4 regions of the Enterobacter sp. K510 genome follow, and region 1 is predicted to be linked to each of the others. Evidence: predicted binding sites of a transcription regulator. Region 1 holds the regulator's gene; each other region holds the start of a gene.

Region 1 (2,203 bases):
CACAGTAATCCGCCAGCTGGCGATAGAGCAGGCTTAAGGATTCGCGCAGCGGCTGTTCACGCCACATCCAGAACCACAGCCAGTTAAACAGCCCGTACCACAGCGTGCCGGAGGCGTAAATCAGCAGCGGCTCCCATACCGGCATATTTCCGGCAAGGCTTAAGGTAAAGATGGCGGCGATCAAAGACGCCGGCAGCAGGCGCGCGTGCAGGGCGCTGATCTCCGCCGTGACGCCAAGCAGCAGCGCCAGCCCGCCGAGGATCAGCGGCAGGGCGATATTCTCCGCCAGCAGTAGCTGCACCGCCAGGCTACAGCCCGCAAACAGCGAGCCGCCCACGATCAGGCGTTTGAAAAAGCGTTTATGGGGGGTATCGAGCCCGGCAATGTTGCAGCAGGCAGGAACGAGTGAAAACAGCAGCCCCTGTTGCAGGTGCCCGAAGGCGAGGCCGATGGCCACAGGGAGACACAACACCAGCGTTTGTCGCAGGGCGTAGTTAATTTCCGGGTGATAGATCAGCCTGCGCCACATGAGAATGCAAACAAAAACGGCGTCTCGCAGATGCAATACGCCGTTTGAGGGGCTTAGCGGGTTCCGTAAACCACAATGGTTTTACCGTGCGCAGAGATCAGGTTTTGATCTTCCAGCATCTTCAGGATGCGGCCGACGGTTTCACGGGAGCAGCCAACGATCTGGCCGATTTCCTGACGGGTGATTTTAATCTGCATACCGTCCGGATGGGTCATGGCGTCCGGCTGTTTGGCCAGGTTCAGCAGCGTCTGCGCGATGCGGCCAGTCACGTCGAGGAAGGCGAGGTTACCCACTTTCTCGGACGTCACCTGCAGGCGGCGCGCCATCTGGGAAGACAGGCGCATCAGAATATCCGGGTTCACCTGGATAAGCTGACGGAATTTTTTATACGAGATTTCTGCCACTTCACAAGCGGTTTTAGCACGTACCCAGGCACTGCGCTCCTGACCTTCTTCAAACAGGCCCAGTTCACCGATAAAATCTCCCTGGTTGAGGTAAGAGAGGATCATCTCTTTACCTTCTTCATCCTTGATGAGCACTGCCACTGAGCCTTTAACGATGTAATACAACGTTTCCGCTTTTTCACCCTGGTGAATCAGCGTGCTCTTCGACGGGTACTTATGAATATGGCAATGAGACAAGAACCATTCGAGAGTCGGGTCTGTTTGCGGTTTGCCAAGCACCATGCGCGGTTATCCTCTGTTATAAGCTGGCTCCAGAGCCAGGATGAACACTCTGCCTCTGGGGTTGCAATCATATGCTTCCCTGTTCCCGGGAAGTGGCCGTTCGAAAATCCAGCCTTTAATGTTTGATGTCGTCTGCATACATGTGCAACGTCAATGTATCACTGTAGCAGCCAGAATGTTTTAGCATAGCTTTTGCTGTGTGTCTCCTGGTGTCTCGCTTCAGCATGATGCAGGTCGCCTTCCGTTGCGAGAATTGTTATGTGCGCGTAATCTGAAGGGAAATTTACCGCGCCGGAGCGAATAAAATGCAAGCAAGAGTCAAATGGGTAGAAGGTTTAACGTTCATGGGCGAGTCCGCTTCAGGCCACCAGATCCTGATGGACGGCAACTCAGGCGATAAAGCGCCAAGCCCGATGGAGATGGTGCTGATGGCCGCCGGGGGATGCAGCGCCATTGACGTGGTATCCATTCTGCAAAAAGGGCGTCACGATGTGACGGATTGCGAAGTCAAACTGACCTCCGAGCGCCGTGAAGAGGCGCCGCGCCTGTTCACGCACATCAATCTGCACTTTATCGTCACCGGCAAAGCGCTGAAAGAAGCGGCGGTCTCCCGCGCGGTGGATCTGTCGGCAGAGAAGTATTGCTCGGTGGCGCTGATGCTGGAAAAAGCCGCCAATATCACCCATTCGTTTGAGGTGATTGAGGGGTGATTTTTGGTGCGCGTCGGGTGGCGCTGCGCTAACCCTGCCGGATGGCGCTACGCTTATCCGACCTACAAAAGCTTAATCTGTAGGCCGGATAAGGCGTTCACGCCGCCATCCGGCACACAAAAATCACTCGATTTTCTTGCCTTCCATCAGCCGCTGCACCAGCGGCAGCATGATCAGCTCCATCGCCAGCCCCATTTTTCCGCCCGGCACCACTAATGTATTGATGTGGGAAATGAATGAGCCCTGCAACATCGCCAGCAGCCAGGGAAAATCGATGC
Region 2 (2,203 bases), on a different contig from region 1:
ACTGGAATCCTGCGCGCCGTACAGACCAAGCACCGGGGCGGTGAGTTCGGTGGCAATATCCACCGGATGCGACGGCGAGTTCATGGTTTTATCCCCCACCAGTTTGCCGTACCACGCCACCGCCGCTTTCAACTGCGGATTGTGCGCGGCATACAGCCAGGCGATGCGGCCGCCCCAGCAAAAGCCGGTCGCCAGCAGGCGGTGCGGATCGCCGCCGTTGCGCGCAGCCCAGTTGGCGACGTGATCCAGATCCGCCAGCACCTGTGCGTCCGGCACCTTTGAAACCAGTTCGCTGAACAGGGTCGGAATATCGTCATACGCATTCGGATCCCCCTGACGGAAATAGAGCTCCGGCGCCACGGCAAGATAGCCTTCCTTCGCCAGGCGACGGCAGAGATCGCGGATGTGCTCATGCACGCCAAAAATTTCCTGGATGACAATCACCACCGGCAGCGCGCCGGCAGCCTCTGCCGGACGGGCGTGGTAGGCAGGCATATTGTCTCCCCGCGAGGGGATGGACGTCAGACCCGCGACAATACCGTCGTCAGCAGTCGTGATGGCGGTGGATGCATGGGGCGAAGCAGCAGGGGCAAAGCCGGGTTGTTTGTCAGTGGTCATGGCGATCTCCGTACCCTTGTAGTGGTGCAAAAAAGTAGCGCAATAAATAACTATAGTCAGCCGTCTAAAATACAGCGCTCACGAAAGCGGCTATCTTTTGAGAAGTGCCCGCCTGACGAACATGTTAATGTGATGTGTATCACTATTTTATGGAAAACCACTGCAAACAATTTTATTGGCGGTGATGGTTGTCACGAAATTTAACGTGCAGCTTCTGTAAAGTACCTTTTTGCTACTTCTGACAAACCGATCTACAGAGGAGTCACCTATGTCACAGTCTGATGTTTTTCACCTCGGCCTCACTAAAAACGATTTACAAGGGGCTACGCTTGCCATCGTCCCTGGCGACCCGGAGCGAGTGGAAAAGATCGCCGCGCTGATGGATAAGCCGGTTAAGCTGGCATCGCACCGCGAATTCACCTCCTGGCGTGCAGAGCTGGACGGCAAGCCGGTGATCGTGTGCTCCACCGGTATCGGCGGCCCGTCCACCTCTATCGCCGTGGAAGAGCTGGCGCAGCTGGGCATTCGTACTTTCCTGCGCGTCGGCACCACCGGGGCGATCCAGCCGCACATTAACGTCGGCGACGTACTGGTGACCACCGCCTCTGTACGCCTTGACGGCGCCAGCCTGCACTTTGCGCCAATGGAATACCCGGCCGTCGCTGATTTTGCCTGCACCACGGCGCTGGTCGAGGCAGCGAAATCCGTCGGCGCTACCACGCACATCGGCGTGACTGCTTCTTCCGACACTTTCTATCCGGGTCAGGAACGTTATGACACCTTCTCTGGCCGCGTGGTAAAACGCTACAAAGGCTCCATGGAAGAGTGGCAGTCCATGGGCGTAATGAACTACGAAATGGAATCCGCCACGCTGCTGACCATGTGCTCAAGCCAGGGTCTGCGCGCCGGTATGGTGGCGGGCGTGATCGTTAACCGCACCCAGCAGGAGATCCCGAACGCGGAAACCATGAAGCAGACCGAAAGCCACGCGGTGAAAATCGTGGTGGAAGCGGCGCGTCGCCTGCTGTAGTTCGCGTTTTTTACCTCCATTTCCAGGGCCGATCCACTCGGCCCTTTCTTTTTGCGTAGCGCCTCGCAGGAAATCCCTTCCCAGGTGGACATCTGTACAGCACAATCTTACTTTGCACCGGACAGTGATTTTTGCAGGGGAAGATGTGGATATTTCAATACTGTTAAGCGTGGCGGCAGCGCTGCTGGGCGGCGTCATGCTGGGATGGCTGGCCATGAAATCGCGCGCCGATCAGCTGCGGGCCGATCTGCTCGAAGATCGCCGGGAACTGGACATCGAATTAAGCGCGGCCAGACAACAGCTGGCGCAGAACCAGCACTGGCGCAACGAGTGCGAACTGCTGAATAACGAACTGCGCAGCCTGCGGGAAATTAATACCTCGCTGGAAGCCGATCTGCGCGAAGTCACCACCCGTCTTGAATCCACCCAACTGCATGCGGAAGACAAAATCCGCCAGATGATCAACAGTGAACAGCGCCTCAGCGAGCAGTTCGAAAACCTCGCCAACCGCATTTTTGAACAGAGCAACCGCCGGGTGGATGAGCAGAACCGCCA
Region 3 (2,203 bases), on a different contig from region 1:
AGATCCGCGCCGCTGCCGGTGACGCCGCCAAACAGCGCGGTGCGGATCGGCACCGCCACTATCGTGACCGCCAGGGTGATCAGGATCCCGCTGACAATGACCCTGGGCAGGGTGCGGAACCAGCCGAGCCGCGCCAGCCAGCCTGCCGTCAGGCCTATCACCATCGCCACCGGTGCAAAGGCGGCGGCAATGGGATCGGTTAATAATCCCCACAGCAGGTTAGTGAGTAAACCGGTCAGCATGCCGACAACCGGCCCCAGCAGGACAGCGCTCAGCAGCGTGCCGATGGAATCAAGAAAAATCGGCAGCCTGAGCATACTGATAAGCTGCCCGCCGATCATATTGATGGCGACGGAAATAACGATCAGAACCAGCGTCTGGCTGGAGAGTGGGCGACGCGCCATAGCAACCTCTTTGATTTAAGCGACAGTTAACAGGAATGGACAACGAGTTCGTCATAGCCGGAGAGCGGGCAGGGCTGGCGCGAAAACGACAGCGCCGTCAGTTCGCCAATCACCAGTTCCAGGGTGGTGCGCACCGTGCAGCCGGACATAACGTGACCGCCCAGCAGCGTGCCCTGTTCGTCGGCAATGCTCAGGTGCAGATGCTCCCCCGTTAATTCCAGCGTGCCGGACAGCGAGATGAGTTCGTAGGTGCCGGTAAGCCGGGTGCTTTCATCGCGGCCCGCATAGCGCAGGGCGACCTCCGTCAGGCTGCCGGTAGCGCCGGCAATCCATGCGGCCTGTAGCCCGTGAAGGGCCATAAACTGACGTAATTCCGTTAACAGCTCCTGACCGGGAGCGAGGCGCAGCGCGTAAAACCGCGCCGCAGAGGCAATGGACTGATTCATGGGATGAGTAAACTCCGAAACTCGGACGTGAGCCGAATATTAAGAGTGACGGCGGTTCTGTGTACTGATGTATATCATTAAAATATTCCGCCGTTATGACGCTTTTATTCTTTAGAAATGCCCGTTACGGGAAAGGATGGCCGCAGCGTGAGGGGGTAAAAGTGTGATGCAGATCAGATTACTGTCGTTCATCGCCGGGCGTCGATTCCTTTTATTCCGCGTTTCGCTTATTCTAGCTGAAGCGTTTCAGTCGATTAAATTTTCGACAAAATATTAACAGGTCGCAGTTTGCGACAGGTAAGGTTTCCCTTGTTGTGCCGCTGCATTATTCTGTCAGCCACAGCAAATCAGGGACAGCCTTGCAGGAGATCTATGACCGTACGCGTGGCGATAAATGGCTTCGGTCGCATCGGGCGTAACGTGGTTCGTGCTTTATATGAATCCGGGCGTCGTGCGGAAGTGAGCGTGGTGGCAATCAATGAACTGGCGGATGCTGCGGGCATGGCGCATTTGTTGAAATATGACACCACCCACGGGCGTTTCGCATGGGATGTCCGTCAGGAACGCGAACTGCTGTATATCGGCGATGACGCCATCCGCCTGCTGCATCAGGAAACCATTGAGGCGCTGCCCTGGCGTGAGCTGGGCGTGGATGTGGTGCTCGACTGCACCGGCGTGTACGGCAATCGCCAGCACGGCGAAGCGCATCTGGCGGCAGGCGCTAAAAAGGTGCTGTTTTCGCATCCCGGCAGCCACGATCTCGACGCCACCGTGGTCTTTGGCGTAAATCAGCATACCTTGCGTGAAGATGACCGCATTGTATCTAACGCCTCCTGTACCACTAACTGCATTATTCCGGTGATCAAACTTCTTGATGACGCTTACGGCATTGATTCCGGCACGGTAACGACGATCCATTCGGCGATGAACGATCAGCCGGTGATCGACGCCTGGCACGCGGATCTGCGCCGCACGCGCGCCGCCAGCCAGTCCATCATCCCGGTCGATACCAAACTCGCGGCGGGCATCACCCGTTTCTTCCCGCAGTTTGAAGATAAATTCGAAGCCATTTCCGTGCGTGTGCCGACGATAAACGTCACCGCAATCGACTTAAGCGTCACGGTGAAGCAACCGGTAAAAGCCATAGAAGTCAACCTGTTGCTGCAAAAAGCGGCACAGGGTGCATTTCATGGTATAGTTGACTATACGGAATTACCGTTGGTCTCAGCAGATTTTAACCACGATCCGCACAGTGCCATTGTGGATGGTACGCAGACGCGGGTCAGTGGGGCGCACCTCATCAAAACGCTGGTGTGGTGTGATAATGAATGGGGCTTTGCTAACCGAATGCTC
Region 4 (2,203 bases), on a different contig from region 1:
CAGCGGCGTAATTTCGGCGCGATAGCCGGTACGTACACCTTCCAGCTTGGTCTCTTCCATATAGGCGAGTACATAAAATGAATTTTGTTTGACCAGCGCCACCGCCGTCGAACCGCGGGTTATAAATTCCCCGGTATAAACGTTCAGGTTGGTCACCCAGCCTGCCGCCGGGGCGCGGATAACGGTACGTTCGAGATCGAGTTTTGCCAGATCCAGCGTCGCCTGCGCTTTCGCCTGCTGGTGGATCACCGTCTGCAAGACGTTGTTGGACTGGTCGATCTCCTCGCGTGACATCGCCTGGATGCCTAATTTATTACGACGTCCGGCTTCGCGGCGCTTTTCACTGGCCAGCGCGCGGTAGTACGCCACGTCAGCCTCGGCTTCTTCGACGGCTTTTTGATAGCGCGGCCGGTCGATGGTGAACAGCACTTGGTCTTTCTGCACCAGCTGGTTATCGTGAACCTTCACATCGGTGATCAGCCCCGCGACATCCGGCGCGATGGCGACCACATCGGCGCTAAAACGCGCGTCACGCGTCCACGGCGATTCGGTGTAATAGACCCATGCGCGAAAGATGGCGATGAATGCCAGAATAACCATCACCAGGGTGATGGCGGTACGGGTAAAATTTCTTGTTAGTGTTTTCACATCTACCTCAGTCGAACAGGCGCGTCAGTAAATAAAATAAGCAGCAATATAGCGCTGTATTAAACAATGCCGGGTGCCAGACAAAGTCATAGATCCCTGTCGGGAGCAGCAGACGGCGCACCAGCCAGAACAGCGCCAGTGATATAAGTAACTCAAAGAATATCGGTGGGAACGACAGACCGAACACCACGACCACGGGAAACAGACTCATGTTGACCTTGATTAACGCATGCAGGAGACAATTATTATTCACGTCACCGCAGGAATTAGGGCCAGAAAGGCCAGGCGAGAGTGACGTATCTATTATTCAGCTAACTATATATTAGCGTAACTGTTATGCTGTCATCTATATAGTGTGATCTAAATCACTTTTAAGCCAGAGTGAAAAATGGAACGATTAAAACGCATGTCGGTGTTCGCCCGCGTCGTCGAACTGGGTTCGTTCACCGCCGCCGCGCGACAGCTGCATATGAGCGTCTCCTCTATCAGCCAGACCGTCTCGAAGCTGGAAGATGAGTTGCAGGTGAAGTTGCTCAACCGCAGCACCCGCAGCCTGGCGCTGACCGAAGCCGGTAAAATTTATTATCAGGGCTGCCGACGGATGCTGCATGAAGTACAGGACGTGCATGAACAGCTCTACGCTTTTAATAACACGCCCATCGGTACGCTGCGCATCGGCTGTTCTTCAACCATGGCGCAAAATGTCCTCGCCGGGATGACTGCCCGGATGCTGAAGGATTACCCCGGCCTGACGGTGAATCTGGTGACGGGCATCCCCGCGCCCGATCTTATTGCCGACGGGCTGGACGTGGTGATCCGCGTGGGGGCATTGCAGGATTCGAGCCTTTTTTCCCGCCGTCTGGGGGCGATGCCGATGGTGGTGTGCGCTGCGAAAAGCTATCTGGCGCAGTACGGCATTCCTGAAAAACCCGCCGATCTGAGCAACCACTCCTGGCTGGAGTACAGCGTGCGCCCGGATAACGAATTCGAGCTGATCGCCCCTGAAGGGCTATCCACGCGCCTGATCCCGCAGGGCCGTTTTGTCACTAACGATCCGATGACGCTCACCCGCTGGCTGACCGCCGGGGCCGGAGTGGCCTATGTGCCGCTGATGTGGGTGATCGATGAGATCAACCGCGGCACGCTGGAGATCTTATTTCCGCGCTACCAGTCAGATCCACGCCCGGTTTACGCGCTTTATACCGAAAAGGACAAGCTGCCGCTCAAGGTGCAGGTCTGTATTAACTATCTGACGGATTATTTTGTTGAGGTCGCCAATTTGTTTCAGGCGATGCGCGGACGGGCGAAAGAGAAATGATGTAGGCCCGGCAAGCGCAGCGCCGCCGGGCAATTTCACGCAATAAATTACGCCGTACCGCCCACGGTCAGGTTATCCACTTTCAGCGTCGGCTGACCCACACCGACCGGCAGGCTCTGCCCTTCCTTACCGCATACGCCCACGCCGCTGTCGAGTTGCAGATCGTTACCGACCATCGACACCTGCTGCATGGCTTCGATACCGGAGCCGATCAGCGTGGCGCCTTTCACCGGCGTC

Evidence for each region. The regulator CRP, encoded in region 1, controls carbon source genes, mostly activating them, when cyclic AMP is high. The targets are predictions, from matches to a motif close to ATGTGANNNNNNTCACAT.
Region 2: a site for CRP is predicted at 746-763, ahead of udp (uridine phosphorylase). Genes of this name have one in related genera too.
Region 3: a site for CRP is predicted at 1,012-1,029, ahead of epd (erythrose-4-phosphate dehydrogenase). Genes of this name have one in related genera too.
Region 4: a site for CRP is predicted at 1,002-1,019, ahead of aaeR (HTH-type transcriptional activator AaeR). Genes of this name have one in related genera too.

Annotation. Positions count from the first base shown of each region.
Region 1 is NZ_JBNRLQ010000005.1:364,284-366,486, forward strand. It holds gene ACQUTD_RS11420 (YccS/YhfK family putative transporter) at 1-529, opposite strand, end outside; gene crp (cAMP-activated global transcriptional regulator CRP) at 583-1,215, opposite strand; gene ACQUTD_RS11430 (OsmC family protein) at 1,521-1,925, shown strand; gene ACQUTD_RS11435 (phosphoribulokinase) at 2,049-2,203, opposite strand, start outside.
Region 2 is NZ_JBNRLQ010000014.1:100,899-103,101, forward strand. It holds gene ACQUTD_RS20205 (dienelactone hydrolase family protein) at 1-618, opposite strand, end outside; gene udp (uridine phosphorylase) at 887-1,648, shown strand; gene rmuC (DNA recombination protein RmuC) at 1,794-2,203, shown strand, end outside.
Region 3 is NZ_JBNRLQ010000001.1:336,031-338,233, reverse strand. It holds gene ACQUTD_RS01540 (ECF transporter S component) at 1-404, opposite strand, end outside; gene ACQUTD_RS01535 (PCC domain-containing protein) at 431-850, opposite strand; gene epd (erythrose-4-phosphate dehydrogenase) at 1,223-2,203, shown strand, end outside.
Region 4 is NZ_JBNRLQ010000013.1:37,809-40,011, reverse strand. It holds gene aaeA (p-hydroxybenzoic acid efflux pump subunit AaeA) at 1-648, opposite strand, end outside; gene aaeX (p-hydroxybenzoic acid efflux pump operon protein AaeX) at 656-859, opposite strand; gene aaeR (HTH-type transcriptional activator AaeR) at 1,037-1,966, shown strand; gene tldD (metalloprotease TldD) at 2,014-2,203, opposite strand, start outside.